Regions from separate parts of the Nonomuraea longicatena genome, predicted to be linked through region 2. Evidence: riboswitches for the same ligand, from Rfam matches in the RefSeq annotation. Region 2 holds a riboswitch; the other holds the start of a gene.
The links. Region 2 has a riboswitch for glycine ahead of gcvT (glycine cleavage system aminomethyltransferase GcvT). Riboswitches for the same ligand answer to the same signal wherever they lie in the genome.

Region 1: linked by a shared signal. The riboswitch ahead of gcvP (aminomethyl-transferring glycine dehydrogenase) and the one ahead of gcvT (glycine cleavage system aminomethyltransferase GcvT) in region 2 are both predicted to bind glycine.

The regions. Positions count from the first base shown of each region.
Region 1 is NZ_BAAAHQ010000025.1:41,745-46,151, forward strand. It holds gene ftsR (transcriptional regulator FtsR) at 1-57, shown strand, start outside; gene ABD120_RS24455 (bifunctional nuclease family protein) at 152-622, shown strand; gene ABD120_RS24460 (MerR family transcriptional regulator) at 771-1,391, shown strand; glycine riboswitch at 1,418-1,510, shown strand; gene gcvP (aminomethyl-transferring glycine dehydrogenase) at 1,664-4,407, shown strand, end outside.
Region 2 is NZ_BAAAHQ010000063.1:24,198-28,604, forward strand. It holds gene ABD120_RS38430 (alanine racemase) at 1-4, opposite strand, end outside; gene ABD120_RS38435 (DUF6286 domain-containing protein) at 143-745, shown strand; gene ABD120_RS38440 (hypothetical protein) at 746-1,249, shown strand; gene ABD120_RS38445 (TetR/AcrR family transcriptional regulator) at 1,260-1,844, opposite strand; gene ABD120_RS38450 (VOC family protein) at 1,919-2,332, shown strand; glycine riboswitch at 2,379-2,476, shown strand; glycine riboswitch at 2,477-2,573, shown strand; gene gcvT (glycine cleavage system aminomethyltransferase GcvT) at 2,607-3,689, shown strand; gene gcvH (glycine cleavage system protein GcvH) at 3,690-4,079, shown strand; gene ABD120_RS38465 (L-serine ammonia-lyase) at 4,140-4,407, shown strand, end outside.

The sequences.
Region 1 (4,407 bases), on a different contig from region 2:
CTGGACCTGCACGCCGCGTTGTTCAGGGTCGGCATCAAGGATGTTCTGGGCCGGTGAGTTCACGAGTAGGTCACCGGCGGACCCTTCGGGCACCGGTGGGTGTTACGTTGAATTGCATAAGTGCCGTCAGGTGTCGGATACGGAGCAGCTCGTGTTGCAGATGGAGGTAGTGGGCGTTCGCGTAGAAATGCCCACAAATCAGCCGATCGTCCTCCTCAAGGAGGCGCACGGTGAGCGGTTCCTGCCCATCTGGATCGGCATGACCGAGGCCACGGCCATCGCGCTGGCCCAGGCGGAGGAGCCGCCCCCGCGGCCGCTGACCCACGACCTGTTCAGGGACGTGCTCAGCGCGCTGGGCGTCGGCCTGCGCGAGATCAACATCACCGCTTTGCGCGACGGCATCTTCTACGCCGATCTGGTCTTCTCCAACGGGGTCGAGGTGAGCGCCAGGCCGTCCGACTCCATCGCCCTGGCTCTGCGCACCGGAGCGCGCATCTACGCCAGCGAGGAGGTCGTCCAGGAGGCCGGGGTGATCATCCCGGACGACCAGGAGGACGAGGTGGAGAAGTTCAGGGAGTTCCTTGACACGATCTCGCCCGAGGACTTCGGCAGGGCGGGGTAGGTATTTCAGTGCATTTACGCTTCACGACGCGCCGAGCCGGATCGTTGACTGTGCCTGGTCACGGTCCTACGGTGCAAGTGAAACCCGTGGTCGCCCTTTTACGAACCCCCAGATCAGGCCATGGGATGAGAGAAAGCCGGAGGTCCGCGTGGCGGTCAGCAGCGGCGAGGGAAAGACGGCCGGCCAGGAAGATCCGGTGCGGCGCGAGAGTGCGCGGCAGCGTGCCGGAGAGCAGGGTCTGCTCTTCGACGACGCGCCGTCCGCGCTGCCGGCTGACATCGGCTACCGGGGCCCGACGGCCTGCGCGGCGGCCGGCATCACCTACAGGCAGCTCGACTACTGGGCCCGCACCGGGCTCGTCGAGCCAACGATAAGAGCCGCGCAGGGCTCCGGGTCGCAGCGTCTGTACAGCTTCCGCGACATCCTGGTGCTCAAAGTGGTCAAGCGGCTGCTCGACACCGGCGTCTCGCTGCAGCAGATACGCACGGCCGTCCAGCATCTGCGCGACCGGGGTGTCGGCGACCTTGCGCAGATCACGCTCATGAGCGACGGCGTCAGCGTCTACGAGTGCACCTCGGCCGACGAGGTCATCGACCTGCTCCAGGGCGGTCAGGGCGTGTTCGGCATCGCACTCGGCCGCGTCTGGCGCGAGGTCGAGGGGTCGCTCGCGGAGCTGCCGGGGGAACGAGCGGCGGCCGGTGACGACGACCCGGCCGACCACCCAGGTGACGAACTCGCACAACGCAGGCGTGCCCGACGTATCGGGTAAGTAGTAACCTATGCCCTGAAGGCTGATGACCCCCTGCGGGAGAGTCCCCGACCCGGTCGGGGCGCCGAAGGAGCAACCCTCCCCGGAATCTCTCAGGCAACCGGTACCGCTGGGGCGAGGCAACTCTGGAAAGCGGGCGCGTCCGCCAGACGCGCCTCACCGACGGTGCAAGCCCCCGTTCGTGAGGGGTGAAGCTCTCAGGTTCCATGACAGAGGGGGAGATCCGGCCACCGCGCAAGCCTGGTCTCCACAGCCTCCGGGAGGGCACCCTCATGACCGACCTGACAGCCCCGCCGTTCGCCACCCGGCATATCGGCCCTTCCGCCGACGAGCAGCAGCGCATGCTGGAGGCGGTGGGCTTCGAGTCCGTCGCCGACCTGGTCGCGGTCGCCGTCCCCGAGGCCATCCGGGTGAAGGACCCTCTGAAGCTGCCGGCCGCCGCCACCGAGAGCGAGACGATCGCCGAACTGCGCGCGCTGGCCGACCGCAACCAGGTCATGACCTCGATGATCGGCCTGGGCTACCACGACACGATCACGCCCGCCGTCATCCGGCGCAACCTGCTGGAGAACCCCGGCTGGTACACCGCGTACACGCCGTACCAGCCCGAGATCTCCCAGGGCCGCCTGGAGGCGCTGCTCAACTTCCAGACCGTCGTCTCCGACCTCACCGGCCTCGACGTGGCCGGGGCCTCCCTCCTCGACGAGGGCACGGCCGCCGCCGAGGCGATGACGCTGGCCCGCCGGGCGGGCCGGTCGAAGAGCGCCGTGTTCGTCGTCGACGCCGACGCTCTGCCCCAGACCAAGGCCGTCCTCGCCACCCGCGCCGAGCCCCTCGGCATCGAACTGGTCTTCAGCGACCTCGACGGCGATCTGCCCGAGTGCTTCGGCGTCCTGGTGCAGTACCCCGGCGCCTCCGGGCGGGTGCGCGACTTCCGTGCCGTCGCCGAGCGTGCCCACGCCTCCGGGGCGATCGTCGTGGCCGCCGCCGACCTGCTTGCCCTCACCCTGCTCGCCTCGCCCGGTTCTCTGGGCGCCGACATCGCGATCGGCTCCTCCCAGCGCTTCGGCGTGCCGTTCGGATTCGGTGGCCCGCACGCCGCGTACATGTCCGTGCGCGAAGGGTTGCAGCGGCAGATGCCCGGCCGCCTCGTCGGCGTCTCCGTCGACGCCGACGGCGCTCCCGCCTACCGCCTGGCCCTCCAGACCCGCGAGCAGCACATCCGCCGCGAGAAGGCCACCAGCAACATCTGCACCGCGCAGGTGCTGCTGGCCGTCATCGCCGGAATGTACGCCGTCTACCACGGCCCCGACGGGCTGCGCCGCATCGCCCGCCGCGCCCACGCCCACGCCGTCACCCTCGCCGAGGTACTGCGCGCGGGCCGGGTCGAGGTCGTCCACGAGGTGTTCTTCGACACGGTGACCGCCCGCGTGCCCGGCCGCGCCGCCCAGGTCGTCGCCGAGGCCGCCAAGCGCGGGGTCAACGTGTGGCAGGCCGACGCCGACCACGTCTCCGTCGCCTGCGACGAGAAGACCGAACTCGCCCACCTGGAGCGGGTCGCCGCCGCCTTCGGTATCCCTGTCGAGCTGTCGGATCTGGCCGACGAGCGCGCCCTGCCCGCCGGGCTCGCCCGCGACGACGACTACCTCACCCACCCCGTCTTCCACAGCCACCGTTCGGAGACCGCGCTGCTGCGCTACCTGCGCAAGCTCCAGGACAAGGACATCGCGCTCGACCGCTCCATGATCCCGCTGGGCTCCTGCACCATGAAGCTCAACGCGACCACCGAGATGGAGCCCATCACCTGGCCCGAGTTCGCCGCCGTGCACCCGTACGCGCCCGCCGAGCAGGCCGAGGGCTACCTGGAGCTGATCGGCACGCTTGAGTCCTGGCTGGCCGAGGTGACCGGCTACGACGCCGTCTCCATCCAGCCGAACGCCGGATCCCAGGGCGAGTTCGCCGGGCTGCTGGCCATCCGCGCCTACCACCGGGCCAACGGCGACCTCGGCCGCGACGTCTGCCTCATCCCGTCCTCCGCGCACGGCACCAACGCCGCCAGCGCCGTCATGGCCGGGATGCGGGTCGTCGTGGTCGCCTGCGACGACGACGGCAACGTCGACCTCGCCGACCTCGACGCGAAGCTGGCCAAGCACCGCGACACCCTGGCCGCGATCATGGTCACCTACCCCTCGACCCACGGGGTGTACGAGGAGGCCATCACCGAGATCTGCGCCAAGGTCCACGACGCGGGCGGCCAGGTGTACGTCGACGGCGCCAACCTCAACGCGCTCGTCGGCCTCGCCAAGCCGGGCGAGTTCGGGGCCGACGTGTCCCACCTCAACCTGCACAAGACCTTCTGCATCCCGCACGGCGGCGGCGGGCCCGGCGTCGGACCCGTCGCGGTCCGCGGCCACCTGACCCCCTACCTGCCCGGCCACGCGCTGCGCGACGGCTCGCCGGTCGGGCCGGTGTCGGCGGCGCCGTACGGGTCGGCCGGGATCCTGCCGATCTCCTGGGCCTACATCCGCATGATGGGCGGCGAGGGCCTGCGCTCGGCCACCGAGCAGGCGATCCTGTCGGCCAACTACCTCGCCCGCCGCCTGGCCCCCCACTACCCGGTCCTGTACACCGGGCGCGGCGGGCTGGTTGCCCACGAGTGCATCATCGACCTGCGCCAGATCACCAAGGAGACCGGCGTCACCGTCGACGACGTCGCCAAGCGCCTCATCGACTACGGCTTCCACGCGCCCACCATGTCCTTCCCGGTGGCGGGCACGCTGATGATCGAGCCGACGGAGAGCGAGGACCTGGGCGAACTGGACCGCTTCGCCGAGGCGATGGTCGCCATCCGGGGCGAGATCGCCAAGGTGGCCTCCGGCGCCTACGACGCGACGGACAACCCGCTGCGCAACGCGCCGCACACCGCCGAGTCGGTGGCCGCCGACGAGTGGACGCACCCGTACTCGCGGACCGAGGCGGCCTACCCGCTGGCCTCGCTGCGCGACGGCAAGTACTG
Region 2 (4,407 bases):
CCATATCAGCAGGGTAGTTGCATACCGGGCAAAATAACATGAGCATGGTTCGCGTTAATCGGGCGGGCCTGTAATGATCCGGCAAACCGGCGGCGGGGAGGCGGCCCGGCGGATACGGGAGCCGATACCCCTGGGAGCTGTGATGACCACGCTCCAGCAACTGCTGCCCGGCGCGGCCGCCTTCGCCCAGCCGGAGACCCCGCTTCGCAGATCCACCCGGGTGCTCAAACCCGCGCGAACCCCCGCAGGATCGGTCCTCGCCCTCACCCTCACCGCACTGCTCGGGCTGAGCGCCGCCGAGGTGGTCTGCGCGCTCGTGGGCCGCCCGCTCCGCTGGCTGCCCCTGGAGCGCGCCATCGCGCTGGCGGGGCGGACGACGTGGTGGGAGATCTCCTTCGTCGCGCTGGTCGTGGCCGTCGCCGGGACGGTGATGCTGGGGCTCGCGGTGCTGCCGGGCCGTACCAGGCTGGTGCCGGTCGAGACCGGCGACCCGCTGATCGTCATCGGGATCACCCGCTCGGGCCTGCGCCGTACGGTCCGCGCGGTCGCCCAGGCGGTGGACGGCGTCGGCCACGCCCGCGTGCGGCTGCGCAAGCGCACGATCGAGGTCACCGTCGTCACCGGCCCGGAGAGTTCGGGCGCCATGCTCAGGCAGGTCGGCACCGCCGTGGGCGACCGCTTGGCGGGCCTCGGCGCGCTGTGCGCGGGCGAGGTCGTCGTACGGCTGCGCCGGAGGGGGCTGTAGATGAAGCAGTACTCGGGAAACCGGATCGGCCTCGCGGTCGTCGGCCTCGTCCTGCTCGCCGTCGGCGTGTACGCCTACCTGCGCGGCCAGTCCAAGCTGCCGGGCCAGGCGCCGCGCGCCAAGCTGCTGCCGCAGGAGAGCGCGGACGCGGTCGCCGCCCACCCGTGGGCGCTGTGGCTCACGGCCCTGGCTCTGGTACTGCTGGCCCTGACCACGCTGCGCTGGCTGCTGCTCAGCCTCGGCTGGGGGCGCAGGGGCGCGCGCGACGGCACGGGCACGGCCATGCTGTGCGTGGGCCTGAAGGACGTCGAGGGCCTGTCCCGTGCGGTGGTGCGGGTGGTGGGCCGCGCCGACCGCCTCCGCGTCAACCTGACCTGCCCGGCGACGACCGACGTCGGCGCGGTGGTCGGCAAGCTGGACAAGGACATCGTCGGCCGGATCCGGCGCGAGGTCCGCGACGACGACCTGGGCACGGTCATCCGGTTGCACGTGCGCAAGAACTAAGCCCGCAGTCTCAAGTTCGCAGGGCCGCCAGCATCCGGGAGAGGGCGGCCTGGGTGGCGGCGAGGTCGTCGGGGCCGGAGGAGTCGGCCAGCCACAGCGCCGCCTCGTTCATGGCCCCGGACAGCAGGCGGGTCAACGGGGCGACGGGCTGCGGCGTGATCACGCCCGCCGCGATGAGGGCCGACAGCGACTCCTCCAGGTGTCGTCCGGAGCCCGCCTCGTCGAGTTCGCGCCAGCGCGACCAGCCGAGTACGGCCGGGCCGTCGATGAGCATGATCCGCTGGATCTCCGGCGCGGTGCTGGCCGCCAGGAACGTGCGGCAGCCGGTGGTCAGCTGCTCCCACGGGTCGGACTGCCGGTCGGCGGCCGTGGCGACCCGGTCGGCCACCTCCTGCTGGACCTCGGCGAGCACGGCCTCGAACAGCTCGGCCTTGCTGGCGAAGTGGTGGTAGAGCGCGCCCTTGGTCACCCCGGCGGCCGAGACGATCTCCGACAGGCCCACGGCGGCGTACCCCTCGGTGGCGAACAGCCGCCTGCTCTCGGCCATCAGGGCGCGCCTGGTCTGGGCCCGCTGTTCCGCTCGCGTGCTCGGCATGGACTCCTCCTTGACATACCGCTGGTATGCGAACTAGCTTACTCGCATACCAGCGGTATGTGAAAGGATTCACCGTGAAACTCCAGAGCCTCTACCCCGTGATCGGCACCTCCCGCATCCGGGAGTCGCGCGACTTCTACGTGAACCTGTTCGGCTTCGAGATCACCTTCGAGGCCGACTGGTACGTCAGCCTGCGACGTGGCGGCCACGAACTGGCCCTGCTCGACCACGCCCACCCCACCGTGCCCGCCGCCTACCGCAAGACCGCCCAGGGCGTCCTGCTCAACGTCGAGGTCGAGGACGTGGACGCCGAATGGGAGCGCCTGGTCGTCAAGGAGGGCCTGAAAGCCGAACTCGACCTCCGCACCGAGGACTTCGGGCAGCGACACTTCATCGTCGCCGACCCCAACGGCCTCCTCATCGACATCATCACCAACATTCCGCCCACCGAGGAGTACGCCTCCCAGTTCGTGGACAGCACATCCTGAACGCGACAACACCCCCATGGCGGCACTAGGCTGGCGGTGGCACCGATGAACCCACGCGGGAGAGCGTCCTGACACCCGGTCAGGAACCCTGAAGGAGCAAGCCCTCCCCGCGAACCTCTCAAGGCAAAGGACCGCGCGGGCGAGGTGGCCTCTGGAAAGCAGGTCCTTGCGACCTCGCCGAAGGTGAAAGTCCGGCAAAACCCGGGCGAAGCTCTCAGGCAACCATGACAGAGGGGGAGGATGCTGGCATCCGATCCTGCCCTGAGGTGCGCACATGTCCCGACCGACGCCGCTGCGAGACATCCATGAGAGTCTCGGCGCGACACTGACCGACTTCGCGGGCTGGCTCATGCCCCTGCGCTACGGCAGCGAGTCCATCGAGCACACCGCCGTACGCACCGCAGCCGGACTGTTCGATCTCTCCCACATGGGCGAGATCTTCGTGACCGGCCCGCAGGCCGGGCAGGCCCTCGACCACGCCCTCGTCGGCCACCTGTCCGCCCTCGCCGTCGGCCGCGCCCGCTACACCATGATCGTCAACGCCGAGGGCGGCGTCCTCGACGACCTCATCGTCTATCGCCTCGGCGACGAGGAGTTCATGGTCGTCGCCAACGCCTCCAACTACGAACTCGTCGCCCGTGAGCTGACCACCCGCTCCAGCGCCTTCGACGCGGCCGTCGAGGACCGCTCCGACCAGTACGCGCTCATCGCGGTGCAGGGACCGCGCGCGCAGGAGATCCTCGCCACGCTCACCGACGCCGACCTGCCCGGCCTCAAGTACTACGCCGGACTGCCCGGCACCGTCGCCGGAGCCCAGGCGCTCATCGCGCGCACCGGCTACACCGGTGAGGATGGATTCGAGCTGTTCGTCGCGAACGCCGACGCCGTCTCGCTCTGGCACGCGCTGACCAAGGCGGGGGAACCGTACGGGCTGGTGGCCGCCGGGCTGTCCTCCCGCGACACGCTCCGCCTGGAGGCGGGCATGCCGCTGTACGGCAACGAGCTGTCCACCGCCCTCACCCCGTTCGACGCGGGACTGGGACGAGTGGTGAAATTCGACAAGCCCGGAGACTTCGTCGGCCGGGCGGCGCTGGAGGCGGTCAAGGACACTCCGCCCCGGCGCCGCCTGGTCGGACTCGTCGCCCAGGGCCGCAGGGTGCCCCGCCACGGGTACCCCGTGACCAAGGACGGCGCCGTCGTCGGCGAGGTCACCAGCGGAGCGCCTTCCCAGACCCTCGGGAAGCCGATCGCGATGGCCTACGTGGACACTGGAGTCACCGAAGGACTGGCCGTGGACATCCGAGGCAGCCACGAAGGCGTGGACCTGGTCGAGCTGCCTTTCTACAGGAGGAAGTAAGTGAGCAACATCCCTGACGAGCTGAGCTACACCAAGGAGCACGAGTGGGTGGCCGGCCTCGACGACGGCCTGACGCTGACCGTCGGGATCACCGCCTTCGCCGCCGACGCCCTCGGTGACGTCGTCTTCGTCCAGCTTCCCGAGGTGGGTGTGAACGTCGAGGAAGGCGAGTCCATCGGCGAGGTCGAGTCGACCAAGTCGGTCAGCGAGATCTACGCCCCCGTCGGCGGCGAGGTCATCGAGGTGAACCGGGCCGTCGTCGACGACCCCTCACTCTGCAACAGCGACCCGTACGGCGACGGCTGGATGTTCCGCATCCGCCTGGAGGGCGACCCCGAGAACCTCCTGACGGCCGAGGAGTACGCCGCCCTCACCTCCGCCGAGTCCTGACCCACCATGCCGGGGCCCTGCCGGGCCCCGGCGCACCACCAGCGCGGAAGGGCGCATCCCATGGCGATCAGCGTCTTCGACCTCTTCAAGATCGGCATCGGTCCGTCGAGCTCGCACACCGGCGGCCCGATGGCCGCCGCCCACAAGTTCGCCCGAGGTCTCGACACCGACGGCCTCCTCGACGCCACCGCTCGCGTCGAGGCGATCCTGTACGGCTCGCTCGGCCTGACCGGCAAAGGCCACGGCAGCGACAAGGCCGTCCTGCTCGGCCTGTCCGGAGAGAAGCCGGAACTGGTCGACGTCGACACCGTCGACGACAGACTCGCCG